2 regions of the Gordonia malaquae genome follow, and region 1 is predicted to be linked to the other one. Evidence: riboswitches for the same ligand, from Rfam matches in the RefSeq annotation. Region 1 holds a riboswitch; the other holds the start of a gene.

Region 1 (7,405 bases):
CGCCGACCTCCGGCGGCGCTTTCCGGACAGTGCCGATCGGATCGTCGACGTGTTCGCCGATGCGCGTCTGATCACCGCGGGCACCTCAGTGACGTTCATCCACGATGCGGTTCTCACAGCGTGGCCTCGCCTGGCCACGTGGGTCTCGGACGACGCGGACATGCTTCGCTGGAGTCAGCGACTGGCCGACGACGCCGCGAGGTGGGCAGACGACAACCGAGACGCCGACCTCCTGTATTCGGGAGGACGCCTCGTCGAATCCCTCGAGAACGTCGAGAGACTCGGCGAACTCCGGTTGGATGTGCTGCCGCCAAGCGGCCTCGACTTCATCGACGCGTCGGTCCGTCGTCGGCGTCGCCTCAAGAGTCTCCAGATCGGCGCGGTGGCGCTCATCGCGATCCTCGCGTTGGTCGCGGGCATCGCGGCCGTCACGGTCAACCGGCAGGCAGGCGACCTGGAGAAGCAGCGCAACTACGCGGAGCACAACGCGTTGCTGTCCGACATCGACGGGCTTGTGTCGTCCGACCCGTCGACGGCGGCGCGACTCGCCCTCGCCGCGGACCGCAGGTTCCCCGACGATCCGGCCATCCACGCCCTGCTCACCTCCGCGGCGTCAACGCCGCTCGCGGTCACCCTCGAAGGCCACAGCGCGCCCGTGTACGACGTCGCGTACTCACCGGACGGTTCACTGCTCGCATCGTCGAGCAACGACCGCAGCGTGCGGATCTGGCGACGTACGCCCGACGGTGCAGCGCCCTTCGTGCAGACCGCGGTGCTCGGCGGATTCGACAACTTCGCCACCTCGGTGACCTTCTCCCCGACGCTGCCGCTGCTCGCCGCATCGAGTGGAGACGGCGCGGTGAGACTGTGGAACGTCGCGGATCCGGCCGAGCCGCGCAAGGTCGCAGAACTGCGGGCGGGCAGTGGGACGTCGTACCTCACTCGGTTCAGCCCGGACGGCAGGTGGCTCGCCACCACGTCTGACGACGGGACCGTCGCGGTCTATCGCATCGCCGACGCGGTGTCGGCGCCTCGCGCGCCCATCGAGCTTGCGAGCCACAGCGGTCCGGTCCGTGCGGTCGCCTTCGACTCCACGAGCCGCCTCCTGGCCTCCGGAGGCGACGATCAGACGGTGCACCTGTGGCGGGTGACCGGCGACGACGTCGTCTCGGCGGGCGAACCGATACGCGGATTCCCGAGCATCACACACTCGATGGCGTTTCTGCCCGGACGCGACGTGCTCGCCGTGTCAGGGGACAGTCCGACGATGACCTTGTGGAACGTCGCCGATCCGGCGGCCCCTCGGATGGAGAACTCGGGGCTGTCGGGCGTGACCGCGGGCTCGTGGTCGATGGCCGCCGATCCGACGTCGCCTCTCATCGCTCTCGCTGGAGTCGACGGTGTGGTCCACGTGTGGAACGTCGCGTCGACGACGTCGCCGCCCATCGTATGGGACCTGCAACGGTCCGCCGCACGCGGTTCGATCCGCACATTCAGCGTCGGTTTCAACCCGCGCGGCGGTGAGCTCTCGGTCGGCCGGTCGGACGGCGGGATCGACGTATGGCGAATCCCGGCTCAGGCCGCCCCCGATCGGGCGGCGGTGGTCTCGGGTATCGCGCAGAGTCGAAGCGGTGACGTCGTCGCGACAGTGGGCAGCGACACGCGCCTCAACGTCTGGACTCGGCGCGACGCGATGTGGCGCATGCGCGGCTCCGTCGGCATCGAGCGGCGCGTCAACGACCGGCCGAGTGTCGCGATGAGCGACGACGGGAAGCTGGTCGCGACGGCCAACAACAACGGTGGATCGATCGAGCTGTGGGACATCAGTGAGCCGGACCGACCGCGGTTCGCTTCGCGGATACCGACCGACACGCGGTACACGGCCGTCATCGACTTCATCCCCGGCCGTCATGTGCTGGTCGGGGGATCATCCGACACGGAGATCGCGATGTGGGATGTGACCGATGCCGCCGCGCCGACGATGATCGGCGACCCGGTGGGCGGTCCGATCGACCTGATCACGGCCATCGCCGTCGATGCCGCCGGCACTCGTGTCGCGATCACCTCGGACGACCGGCACGTCTACGTGTACGACGTCGCAACGCGCGAACGACTGCGCACGATCGCGGTCGGCACCGCGGCGAGTGACGTCGTGTTCGATCCGATGGGTCAGTCGATCCTCGTTGCCGCGGACACCCTGACACAGTGGAGTCTCGACGACGGGTCTCTCCTGACGCGCATCGACGTCGACGATCCAGACCTCCTGTCGGTCATGGGAGGGGACACGCTCCTGATGGGGACCGGTGCGCGGAGCGTGGTGGCCTATCGGATCGGCGACGACGGCGGCCTATCCGACCGCAGGGTGGTGACCCCGGTGTTCGGTGGATCGCGGGCGCCGACTGCGCGGTGGCGGTTCCCGGCCGTCACCGCGGGAGCACCCGGGTTCTTCCTCACCGCCGGTGAGACCACGGGTCTGCTGTACGCCCAGTCGCTCGATCCCTCCGACGGGCGCGACTGGATCTGCGCCGTCACCGCGCCCCTGAACGCGCAGGAAGCGGACCGACATCGTGTCGCCGAGGGCGACGACGCCTGTTGATCCGCACGCCGAGGTGTCGTTCGGCCCGCCCTGATTAATTGGTCCTCACCTGCGGATCCGCGTCAGTTCACGCGTCGGTGCGATTGCCGCAATTGATTGTGCCGCTTACGTTCTGACCAGCACAGAATTCATCACGAGCGGCTGAGAGACTGGCTCTTTGACGCCGCAGCAACCGGTGGGACCACCCACTAGGTGCTAATGCCAGAGACGATGAACGATCTCGACGTCCCCGCAGGCCGGGGCTCGAGTCTGCATGGCCGTCACCTGTTCCGGTGCAGCCGCTCGTGATCGATGCATGTGCCGTCCGCACCACAACGCGGGCGACGACACACGATTCGAGTCCGGTCGCAGCCGGACAGGGGAGGGGCACAGATGACGACCACACTGAGCGCGCCGCACACCAGTGGCGCCGACGAGGAACACAACCGGGTGGCGACGACCACCGTCGCCGATTTCTCAGCAGATCACCTGCTGCGCCTGCTGAAGGGCGACGTCTACGCCGTCCGAGTGCGTGGACTCGTGTCAGGGGAGGCCCTCGCCGGACTCCGGGAACGCTTCGTCGGACGCGATGACCACGGGCCGCTCGCCACCGATCCGCAGTTCCGCCGTATCGGGCACGCTTTCTCTGAGGTCGCGCCGACCGATCAGGGCCAGTACTTCGCCGACGCGGCGACACATCGGAGCCATCTGCGGGAGATCGCCGCACCCTACCAGTACCCGTCGGACACGGTGCGAATCCTGCTCGATGAGGCGTGGCCGACAGGGACCACACTGCTCACCTCGGAGAGCCAGAAGTTCTTCGCAGGAGTGGCGCGGTACCAGCAGGCGGGTGTCGATCTGGAACCGCATACCGACAACATCGCGCGGAACCTGCCAGACGACGACCTGGGCATTCGACGACAGTTGTCGGTGAACGTCTACCTCGATGTTCCGGACGATGGGGGAGAGCTGGAGATCTGGGACGCCTACCCGACCGAGGACGACTATCGGGAGCTCTCGGGTGAGCGGGTGTGGGGCGTGGACCGCGACACCGTCGGCGATCCGGCACTGGTCGTCCGACCAGGAGTCGGGGAGGCGATCTTCATCGATCCGCGCCGCGTGCACGCGGTCGCGCCGTCTCACGATCGACCGAGGGTGACTGTCGGTCTGTTCGTCGGTGTCCGAGGCCAGGACCAGCCGTTGGCGGTGTGGAGCTGATGACACTCGCCATCACCGCGCCGGTCGGCTCGACGTCGCACAAGGCGGCGTTCGACCTGAAGGGCGTGCACTACGAGTACGAGGGTCGATCGACGATCCTGCTGGTCAGCGTCGGCGCCGACTACCACGAGGGCGAGAAGTTCGGCGCGACCGTCGATCTTCTGAACCGGAGCGGGTTCTCGCGGGTCACTGTCGCCGTCGCAGACACGCTCCAGCGTCACAACCTGGACGTTCCGCCCGGGGAGGCCTACCGGCTCTCGCGTCGCAGGGGCGACCAGTGGATCGCCCGGAACCGTCCCCTTCTCGATCTGCTGACCGCCGACGTCGACGTCCTGCGATGGGACACCGCGCTCAGCGATCCCGCGTATCCGCATGCCCTCGACGAGGTGCGCACCGCGTACGAGACGAACTCCGACTACGCGGCGGCGATCGATTCGACGATCGACCGATTCGTCTCACGTCGAGGGAACGACATCCCCGACGAGGAACGCATCCGGAACGGCTGCCGCACGTACCTCCTGGAGGAGGTGCCGATCATCCAACCGTTGTGGGCGGAACAGGGATACGACTTCGTGGTGTATCCGCAGCAGATCTCCACTGCGATGCAGGCGACACGTGACCTGTTCGTCGCTGAGGGGGCCGCGTGGCTGCCGCTTCGTTTCAAGAAGCGGAAGTCGGCGCGATGAGCATCACCGAGACCGGGGTGACAACGGGCAGACGGACTGCGGGCTTCGTCGGACTGGCCACGGCGTCGTTCCTCGGCTGTATCGATCTGACGATCGTGTCGACGGCACTGCCGGCCATCACCCGTGAGCTCGGTACGTCGATCTCGGTCTCCCAACTCGTGCTCAGCGGATTCCTAACGGCTCTTGCGATGTTCATGGTGACCGCAGGCCGAATCGGAGACCAACTGGGGCGGCGAACCGTGCTGCTGGCCGGGCTCGGCGTGTTCGTCCTGGCGTCGGTCGGTGCGGCGCTCGCTCCGGGTATCGGCTGGTTGATCGTCGCACGGTTTGTGCAGGGCGCCTCGTGCGCGGTGCTCTACACCGGTACGTCCACGCTGGTGGAACAGTTGTTCCCGGAGGGAGAGCGTGGACGCGCGGTCGGTTGGCTGTACGCGGTCAACGGTGTCGGCTTGGCGATCGGCCCGGTCCTCGGCGGACTTCTGGTTCCCGCGTTCGGGTGGGCGTCGGTCTTCTGGATCAACGTCCCGTTCGGGCTGGTGGCCGTCGCTCTGATCCTCGGTGCGGTCCCGTCGCCTGCGCCGGAGTCGGACCGCGGGACCGACGTGCCCGGTCAAGCGGCACTCGCCGTCGCGGTTGCTGCGGCCGTCGCGTTCGTCTCGCTGCCTGCAAGCTCCGGGTGGCTGAGTGTCCCGGTGATCACATCGGGCGTGGTCGCGGTGGCTGCGGTGACACTGCTCGTCGCGGTGGAACGACGGTCATCCGATCCGCTCCTGCGTGTCGACCTGCTGGCTCATCCCAGACTCCGAGCGGCGCTTCTGTCGGACTTCTTCCTGGCGGCGTTCTACGCGTCTGCCCTCCTCGTTCTGCCTCAGTACCTCGCCGACCGCCACGATCTCGGTGAGCGGCTGATCGGAGTGTCGTTGCTCCTCGTCAGTGGAACCATGGCATTCGCCTCGCCGCGTGTGGGCCGCTGGGTCGATCACGGTGGCCCGTCCCGGCCGCTTCGCTTCGGATTCGCTTCGCTCGCGGTGTCGGCTGGTGCGCTCCTCGCTGGTGCGCTCTCGGCGCAACTCGCCGTTCTGCTCGTCGGCTTCGTGTTCTTCGGCCTCGGGTGGGCGTTGATCCTGGCGCCCGCGACGCTGTCTGCGCTGTCGGCGGTCCCCACCGGTGAGGCGGGTTTTGCGATCGGCGCCTCCTGGACGTTCCACAACCTCGGCGGTGCTCTCGGCGCGGCAGTCGCCGCAGCGCTGTACGCGGCGTCCGACGCCGACGGCGGACTGACCTCGACCGCGGTGTTCCTGCTGGTCGGCGCGGTCGTCGCGCTCGCGGCCAATGCTCTGATTCCTGATTCGCATTCCACAGTCGACGCCTCAGACGTCGACGGTTCCAGAGAAGAGACTTCCCGATGAAGAACAGCACCCGTGCGGCAGTCGCCGCTCTCGCCGTCGCGACCGGCCTGCCGATCGCTGCTTGCGCGGGAGACGACGCGGAGTCCGACGTTCTGCGCTACGGACTGTCGTCGGCACCGAGCTGCGCCGATCCAGCGCAGTCGAGCACCAACCAGACCGTCAACGTGTCCCGCCAAGTCGTCGACTCGCTCGTCGACCAGAACCGGGACACCGGTGAGCTCACTCCGTGGCTTGCGGAACGGTTCGCAGCATCGCCTGACGGCCGGAGTTTCACGTTCACACTCCGCGACGACGTGACCTTCAGCGACGGGACGCCGCTGACGTCGGATGTGGTCAAGAAGAACTTCGACGCGCTGACCTCCGACGAGTCGACATCCACCCGAACGCTGCAGGCGTCTGGCTTCCTGCTCGGATACGAGCGGACCGACACGCCGGACCAGCGAACCGCGATCGTCCGATTCGCCGAGCCCAATGTGCAGTTCCTGCAGGCCGCCGCCACAACGCAGCTCGGGATCCTCGCCCCGTCGACGGTCGCCGCGTCGTTCGACGACAGGTGCACGGCGAGCACGGTGATCGGCAGCGGGCCCTACACCTACAGCGGGTGGGAGCAGGACCGATCGGCGACGCTCACCAGGCGAGACGACTACCGGTGGACCCCGGACACCGGGCTCGCAGACCACGCGCGCTACCGCACGGTCGAGTTCAGCGTGGTGCCCGAGTCCGGCGTCCGCGCAGGAAGCGTCACGTCCGGGCAACTGGACGCGAGTGCCGATCCTCAGCCACAGGACCGAAGCGCGATCGAAGCGTCCGGCGCCGCACTGACGTCACGTCCCAACCCTGGCCTCCCGTACGTCTTCCAGTCGAACGTGTCGCGCGGTGTTCTCGCCGATGCGGCCGTCCGTCGTGCCGTGACCACGGCATTGGACCGGAATGAACTCGTGGACACAGTCCTCGGAGACTCGTTCAAGCCCGCGACGAGCGTCCTCGCGTCCACCACCCCCGGGTACCGAACCGACCCCGCGATCAGGCTCGACCGTGCCGAGTCCGCACGGCTCCTCGATGCCGCGGGCTGGCGGTCGTCCGGAGAAGGGACACGGTCCAAGGACGGGAAGAAGCTGTCGTTCGACGTCATCTACTCGCCGGAGTTCTACGGCAACAAGCCGATCCTCGAGCTCGTCCAACGCCAGTTGGCATCGGTCGGCATCGACCTGACGATTACGGCGTTGTCGAACGACGACTTCCTGTCCCGACGGAAGGCAGGCGACTTCGACGCGGTCTACTACAACGTCACGCGCGCCGACCCGGACATCCTCCGCTCGCGGCTCGGCTTCGAGGGAACCAACTACTCGCGTCGCGGATTCGACCCGCAGATCGATCCGCTGCTGACCCGACAGGCGGGTGTCGCCGACCGGGCGGAACGTCTGCGTCTCGTCGACACCCTGCAGACCCGGTTGATCGAAGCCGGATACGCGATTCCGGTTGTCGAACTGTCGCAGGTGGCAGCGGTCGCTCCAGGA
Region 2 (7,405 bases), on a different contig from region 1:
AGGTCCTCGATGGTCTCGAACAGCGGGACCACCCGGACGCTGCACGCCGGTGAGCCGTCGCCGGCGTCGTAGAGACCGGCCTCCTTGAGGAGGATCATCGCCTCGAACATGTCTGAGACGGACTGGCACATGCTGATGATGTACACCGGCACGGCCTTCGGTCCGAAGCGCTCGACCGCGGCCGCCGCCGCGTGCACCACACCCAGCTCTTTCACCGCGAGTTCGCTGAGTTGAGCATCAGGACTGGTCAGCGGCCTGCGCGACGTGAGCTCCGCGGCCAGCACCTCGACTCGTTCGTCCTCGTCGAGGGCCGCGTAGTCGTCACACACGCCAGCCCACGCGAGCAGTTCGCCGACAACCTCTTCGTGGGTCTCGGAGTTCTGCCGCATGTCCAGCCCGGACAGATGGAATCCGAACGTGCGGACCGCCTCTCGGAGCGCCGCGAGACGGTCGTCGGCGATCGCGTCGTCCACGACCGCTCGCAGGGCGGCGTCGATCACGTCGAGGTCGGCGAGGAACTCCGCCGCGTCGGCGTACGGCTCCGCGTCTGCCGCGAGGTATCGATCGGTCGGTGCGACGACGTCGCTGCCCAGGGTCGCGTCGGCACGCGCCAGCAGCCGTGAGCGGACAGCGGTCACAGCCGACCGGAACGGCTCGTCGTCCACACCGTCCGGGGTCTCGGGCGCAAATCCCTCACCGAGGGCCGACAGTTCGTCGGTCACACCACTGATCAGACGCACAGACATGCTGAGCTCTTGATGCAGGGCGGTGAGCTCGTCGAGGTGATGCCGCATCGCGGTGGCTGCGGCCGCCGACGTCGCCTCGGTCACGATGTCGCCGGTGACGAACGGATTGCCGTCGCGGTCTCCACCGATCCACGAGCCCATGGTGATGATCGACGTGTCGAGGCCGGCAGTCGGAAAGGCCGCTTGAAGCGACTCTCTGACGTCGTTGTTCAACGCCGGGATCACGTCGAAGAACGAGGCGCCGTAGTAACGGAGGCCAGTGGTGATCTCGTCGCTGATCGTCAGGCGTCGCATCCTGATGAGCGCCGTCTGCCACAGCATCAGGATGTGGCGGGAGATCTCCCGAGTGACCGCCGACTCCTCATCTGCGGTCAACTCGGTCCGCCCGCGGACTCGCATGAGTTCGTTGATGCGGTTCTGAGCATCGAACACGCTCTTGCGGCGGGTCTCAGTGGGATGGGCAGTGATCACAGGGACCACATTGGCGTCGGCGATCAACCGATGCACCCGCTCGTCGTCCAGGCCGGCGTCGGCCAGTCGAGCGAACGTCGCCCCGAGCGACGACGCCTGCGGCGGGTCCCCGGCGATCAGATGAATCCGTCGCCGTCGTTCACGGTGCAGGTCTTCGGCGAGGTTGGCCAGCAGTGCGAAGTTGGTGAACGCGCGGATCACCGGCATCAGTTCCGACACGTCTCTTCCGATATACCGCTCCGCCAGGTCGTCGCGGGACACGTCCTGATATCGGATGCCGAAGGCATCCCGCCGTGAGTCCTCGACCAGGTCGAACACATCGTCGCCGGCCTGGGATCGGATCACTTCGCCGAGCAGTCCGCCGAGGAAGCGGATGTCGTCACGCAGTGGTTCAGTCGCCGACCTACCGGTGTCGTCGACGCGAATCCGGTCGACCATCGGCGTTGCGATCGCCCGCGCGATCGCTTCGGAATCGTGATGCCGCTCGGGTGTCATGTCCTCAACCTACGCGCGATGGCGCACTTCGACTCGCAGGCTCGCTCAGCACGAGCTCGGCGGCACGGGATGGAGAGCACGGCGAATGTACCTCTGCGCCTGACGATCCGGCAGCTATTCGACGCAGCGTGCGCCTTAGTCTCCGTCTTCGTCCGCTGTCGGCTTACGGTCGTATCCGGTTACGAGCGTCAGCGACAAGCCCTGGCTTGCTGGCCGGCAACCCTCCACTGTGCGGCGGGGTGCTCCAGGTGAGAACCCGACCGTGCGCTCCCTGCGCCTCGGTAAGCGCAAAACTCAGTAAGGACTCCCCCGTGACTGCTGTCATATCCCCGTCGTCTCCCGGATCGGTCGGCCCCGTGAGCCGTCCGGGCGACGACGAACTCCTCGCCGCTCCGGTAGTCGGCGCACGCCATCCGTGGCAATGGGTCGGCACCGGCATCGTGCTGGTACTGACCGCGATGCTCGTGCACACCCTCGTCACCAACGACAGGTTCCAGTGGGACGTCGTCGGCGACTACTTCACGAGTTCGTCTGTGCTCAACGGCCTGTGGCTCACTCTGTGGCTGACGGCCGCCACCATGGTCGTCGGCTTCGCGCTCGGCGTCCTCCTGGCGGCGATGCGACTCTCATCGAGCCCGGTACTGTCGTCGATCAGCTTCGGGTACGTCTGGTTGATCAGGTCTGTCCCGCCCCTCGTCCAGCTGTTGTTCTGGTTCCAATTGGCGTCGCTGTTCCCCCAACTCTCCATCGGCGTCCCATTCGGCCCGAGTTTTGTCACATTCGACACCGCCACGCTCATCACCGGGGTGGTCGCGGCGTTCATCGCTCTGACACTCGACGTCGCAGCCTTCTCCGCCGAGATCGTTCGCGGCGGACTGCTGTCGGTCGACGAGGGCCAGACCGAAGCGGCGCAGTCGATCGGCCTGAGCCGGGTCCGGATCTTCTGGCGGATCGTGCTGCCGCAGGCCATGCCGGCCATCGTTCCGTCGACCGGAAACCTGTTGATCGGACTGCTGAAGGCCACGTCCATCGTGAGCGTGATCGCGGTCGAGGATCTCCTGTACTCGACACAGCTCATCTACCAGCAGAATTACCTCGTCATCCCGCTGCTCCTGGTGGCGACGGTCTGGTACATCATCCTCACGACCATCCTGTCGATCGGCCAGTACTTCGTCGAACGCCACTACAACCGGGGCCGCCGTCGACAGCAGCCGTCGTCGTTCGCTCAGACGTTCCGCGACAACCTGCCACTGTTCGGGCCACTTCAGCGCCGCACAGCTGGAGGCAAGGCATGAGCCGCCCGCTGGTCCGCGTGCGTGGACTCACCAAGTCATTCGGGGCACACCCGGCGTTGCGAGGCGTCGACCTCGACGTGAACGAGGGCGAAGTCACCGTGCTCCTCGGTCCGTCGGGATCGGGCAAGTCGACACTGCTCCGCACCGTGAATCACATCGAGAAGCCCGACGCGGGATTCGTTGAGGTCGACGGCGACATCATCGGATATCGGCACGTCGGCGGACGCCTCCGCGAACGCCCGTCTCGCGAGATCGCGGCGCAGCGCGCTCGGATTGGAATGGTCTTCCAGCAGTTCAACCTGTTCGGACACCGGACCGTTGCCCAGAACATCATCGAGGGCCCTGTCGCCGCAGGCGGGTCCCGGCGCGACGCCCTGCGCCATGCTTCAGAGCTTCTCGAGCGAGTCGGACTCGCCGGGCGCGAAGACTCGTACCCGCGCCAACTGTCGGGCGGCCAACAGCAGCGCGTCGCCATCGCCCGGGCTCTGGCGCAGCGTCCGAACCTGATGCTGTTCGACGAACCGACCAGCGCGCTCGACCCCGAACTCGTCGGAGAGGTGTTGTCGGTGATCCGCGACCTCGCCGCCGATGGCATGACGATGCTGATCGTCACTCACGAGCTGGGCTTCGCCCGAGAGGTCGCCGACACCGTCGTGTTCCTCGAGGACGGCAGGATCGTCGAATCCGGACCGCCCGACGACGTGCTCCTCGCACCGGTCAACGAACGCACCCGGTCGTTCGTGTCGGCCGTTCTCTGAACCCCACCCCGTCTCCCCCGATTCACCCTTCCGCGAAAGGCTCCACCATGCCCATTTCACGTTCCCGACGCCGCTCGGTCCGCTTCGCATCGGCGACTGCAGCCCTTCTCGCGGCCGCATCACTCGCCCTGACCGCCTGCGGTTCATCCGACGATCCCAGCACCGACGCCGGCGGCGACGCACCCGCCGTGCCCACGCAAGACGTCGTGTCCGGCATCGCGAAGGTCGATGCCATCGCCTCGAAGCTGCCGGCCGACGTCCGGTCATCGGGCAAGCTCACGATAGGCACCATCAAGACTCCAGGACTCGCCTCCCTGCCTATCGGCGGAGAGGTCGACGGCGAGCCGGTCGGGCTCCACCGCGACCTCACCGACGCCGTCGCAAAGGTGCTCGGCCTCACGGCGGACTACCAGTACGGAACGTTCCCGTCGATCCTGCCCGGCATCCAGAACGGCCGATACCAAGTGGGCCAGGCCAATTTCAGTGTGACGAAGGACCGGGAGAAAGTCGTCGACTTCGCGACCTTCGTCACCGACGGACAAGGGTTCCTCGGCGCCGAGAAGGTGACACAGGACAAGTTCACGCAGATCAGCGACGCCTGCGGATACCGGATCGGCACCGCCCCGGGATCGTCGTTCCAGACTCTGCTCGAACAGAACGCCGACGCCTGCAAGAAGATCGGCAAGCCCGACTGGACCGTCCAGTACTTCACCGACTCCGCACCGATCACCCTCGGACTGCAGAACGGCAAGCTCGACCTCTACTTCGGGCCGTCGCTGGCCCTGCAGTACGCGGAGTCGAGGATCCCCCACACGCGGTACCTCGGTGAGATCTACAAGTCGCCAGTGGGCTTCATCGCGTCCAAGGGATCGCCCATCGCGCCCGCAATCGTGGACGCCGTGAACCAACTCATCACAACCGGCGACTACCAGAAGATCTTCGACAAGTGGAATGTCCCGGGCAACAAGATCGAGCGCTCCGAACTCAATCCCGCCACGACTTTCTGACGCGTCGACGTTCTGACGTACGCGCGCACAACGAGGAGCCCCACCACCATGACTGATCACTTGCATCTCGCCGTCGCCCTCGACGGCGCGGGCTGGCATCCCGCCGCATGGCGCGAGTCGCAGGCCCGGCCGGACGACCTGTTCGACGCCGCCTATTGGATCGACCTCGCCAGAACCGCCGAACGGGGACTGCTCGACTTCGTCACCGTCGAAGACGCCCTGGCCGTCCAGTCCGATGACCCCTTCTCACCCGACGAACGCACCGACCGGGTGCGCGGACGGTTGGACGCTGTCGAGATCGCGGCCCGTGTCGCCCCGGCCACGACCTCGATCGGGTTCGTTCCGACAGCTGTCGTCACCCACACCGAACCGTTCCACCTGTCCAAGGCAGTCGCCACACTCGACTACGTGAGCAGCGGCCGAGCCGGGCTGCGAGTCCAGGTCGCTGCGGCGCCGCAGGCGAACGCCAACGTGGGTCGACGGCAGTTACCCCACCTTCGCATCGACGATGTCGGCACCGACGAGTTCGACACCGCAGAGTCGGCGCTGTTCGAGGAGGCCGCCGACTACGTCGAGGTCGTCCGTCGTCTCTGGGATAGTTGGGAGGACGACGCCGAGATCCGCGACGTCGCGACCGGCCGATTCATCGACCGACACAAGCTCCACTACGTCGACTTCGCGGGTGCGAACTTCTCGGTGAAAGGACCGTCGATCACCCCACGCCCACCGCAGGGGCAACCGCCCGTCACAGCTCTCGCACATCTGCCCCGTGGCCTGGAGCTCATCGGCGAGTCCGCGGACATCGGGCTGATCACTCCGAGCACCCAGGAAGACGCCGCCGACAGTGTCGCGACGATCCACGCCGCCGCGGCGGCAGCGGGCCGCAACGGCGAGACGATCCATGTGTTCGCTGACCTCGTCGTCTTCCTCGACGACACCGACCACGATGCGCACGAGCGCGTCGCTCGGCTCGACGATGCCGCGGGAGCGGCGTTCCGCAGCGACGCTCCGGTGTTCGTCGGCACGGCGGCCGGTCTCGCCGACCTGCTGATCGAGCGTCAGTCGGCAGGGCTCAGCGGATTCCGGCTACGGCCCGGGACGCTCCCGACCGATCTGGATCGGATCGTCGACGGTCTGGTCCCCGAACTTCAGCGGCGCGGAGCGTTCCGGTCCGAGTACCCGAAGTCGTCGACCTTGCGTGGACTGCTGGGGTTGCCACGCCCGACCAACCGCTACGCGACCGCACATTCGTAGACAGGAGATTCCATGTCCACCACAGCACACTCCGAACCCGTCAAGCAGATCCACATCGCCGCGCACTTCCCCGGGGTCAACAACACCACCGTGTGGAGCGACCCGGAGGCTGGCAGCCACATCGAGTTCGACAGTTTCCGCACATTCGCGCAGGAGGCGGAGCGCGGCAAGTTCGACTTCTTGTTCCTCGCCGAAGGCCTACGCCTTCGTGAGCAGAACGGACAGATCTACGATCTCGACGTCGTCGGACGACCCGACACGTTCACGATTCTGTCCGCACTAGCCGCCGTCACCGATCGTCTCGGCCTCGCCGGCACCATCAACTCGACGTTCAACGAACCGTACGAGGTGGCGCGTCAATTCGCCTCCCTCGACCATCTCTCCGCCGGTCGAGCGGCCTGGAACGTCGTCACCAGCTGGGACGAGTTCACCGGAGAGAACTTCCGGCGCGGCGGCTTTCTCGCCGAAGAGGATCGGTACGGTCGCGCCGAATCGTTCCTGTCCGCCGCGCAGACCCTGTGGGACTCGTGGCGGGACGACGACGTGATCGCCGACAAGGCGGCAGGGCGCTTCCTGCGCCGCCCAGACGCGGGCGCATATTCCTACCACGACCGGTTCTTCGACATCGAAGGACGATTCAACGTGCCGCGGTCCCCGCAAGGTCGACCGGTTGTCTTCCAGGCAGGCGACTCCGACGCCGGCCGCGAGTTCGCGGCGGCTCAAGCCGATGCGATCTTCTCTCGGCACGGCGATCTCGAGACCGGCACGAGGTTCTACGCCGATGTGAAGCGGCGGCTGGCCAAGTACAGTCGCCGTCGTGACGAACTGCTGATTCTTCCCGCAGTCACTTTCGTGCTCGGCGACACCGATGCGGAAGCCGCCGACGCCGCCGCCAGGGTTCGCCTCGCCCAGGTGTCTGCGGCCACCGCGACCCGGTTCATCGAACAGCTCTGGAACGTCGCACTGCCCGACTTCGACGCCGACGGGTCGTTCCCGTCGTTCGACCCTGTCGAAGGCGAGTCCACGGTGTCCAAGGGACGCGCGAGCGTCCGCATGCTCGGACGCGAAGCCGCGGAGGTCGCGGAACAGTGGCGGGCCATCGCAGCCGCAGAAGGGCTGTCGGCTCGAGAGGTCGTCGCAAAGGCCTTCCACCGCGGCGGACTCGTCGGCTCACCGGAGACCGTCGCTCACCAGTTGAACGAACTCGTCCAGTCGGACGCCGCGGACGGCGTCATCCTCGCCCCGCACATCACGCCGGGAGGCCTCACCCCGTTCGTCGACAAGGTGATCCCGATCCTGCAGGAGTGGGGCGTCTATCGGACCGACTACGACGGCACCACACTGCGAGACCACCTCGGCCTCACGCGTCCCGAACCGAC

What was found. A riboswitch is a leader RNA that binds a small molecule or an ion and turns the genes downstream of it on or off. The one in region 1 is predicted to bind S-adenosylmethionine.
Region 2: linked by a shared signal. The riboswitch ahead of WFK36_RS09130 (amino acid ABC transporter permease) and the one ahead of WFK36_RS19115 (2OG-Fe(II) oxygenase) in region 1 are both predicted to bind S-adenosylmethionine.

Annotation. Positions count from the first base shown of each region.
Region 1 is NZ_JBBCUB010000006.1:88,298-95,702, forward strand. It holds gene WFK36_RS19110 (nSTAND1 domain-containing NTPase) at 1-2,596, shown strand, start outside; SAM riboswitch class I at 2,722-2,813, shown strand; gene WFK36_RS19115 (2OG-Fe(II) oxygenase) at 2,969-3,793, shown strand; gene WFK36_RS19120 (tRNA-dependent cyclodipeptide synthase) at 3,793-4,479, shown strand; gene WFK36_RS19125 (MFS transporter) at 4,437-5,888, shown strand; gene WFK36_RS19130 (ABC transporter substrate-binding protein) at 5,885-7,405, shown strand, end outside.
Region 2 is NZ_JBBCUB010000002.1:449,152-456,556, forward strand. It holds gene ppc (phosphoenolpyruvate carboxylase) at 1-1,712, opposite strand, end outside; SAM riboswitch class IV at 1,890-2,006, shown strand; gene WFK36_RS09130 (amino acid ABC transporter permease) at 2,024-3,007, shown strand; gene WFK36_RS09135 (amino acid ABC transporter ATP-binding protein) at 3,004-3,765, shown strand; gene WFK36_RS09140 (transporter substrate-binding domain-containing protein) at 3,813-4,772, shown strand; gene WFK36_RS09145 (LLM class flavin-dependent oxidoreductase) at 4,821-6,026, shown strand; gene WFK36_RS09150 (NtaA/DmoA family FMN-dependent monooxygenase) at 6,039-7,405, shown strand, end outside.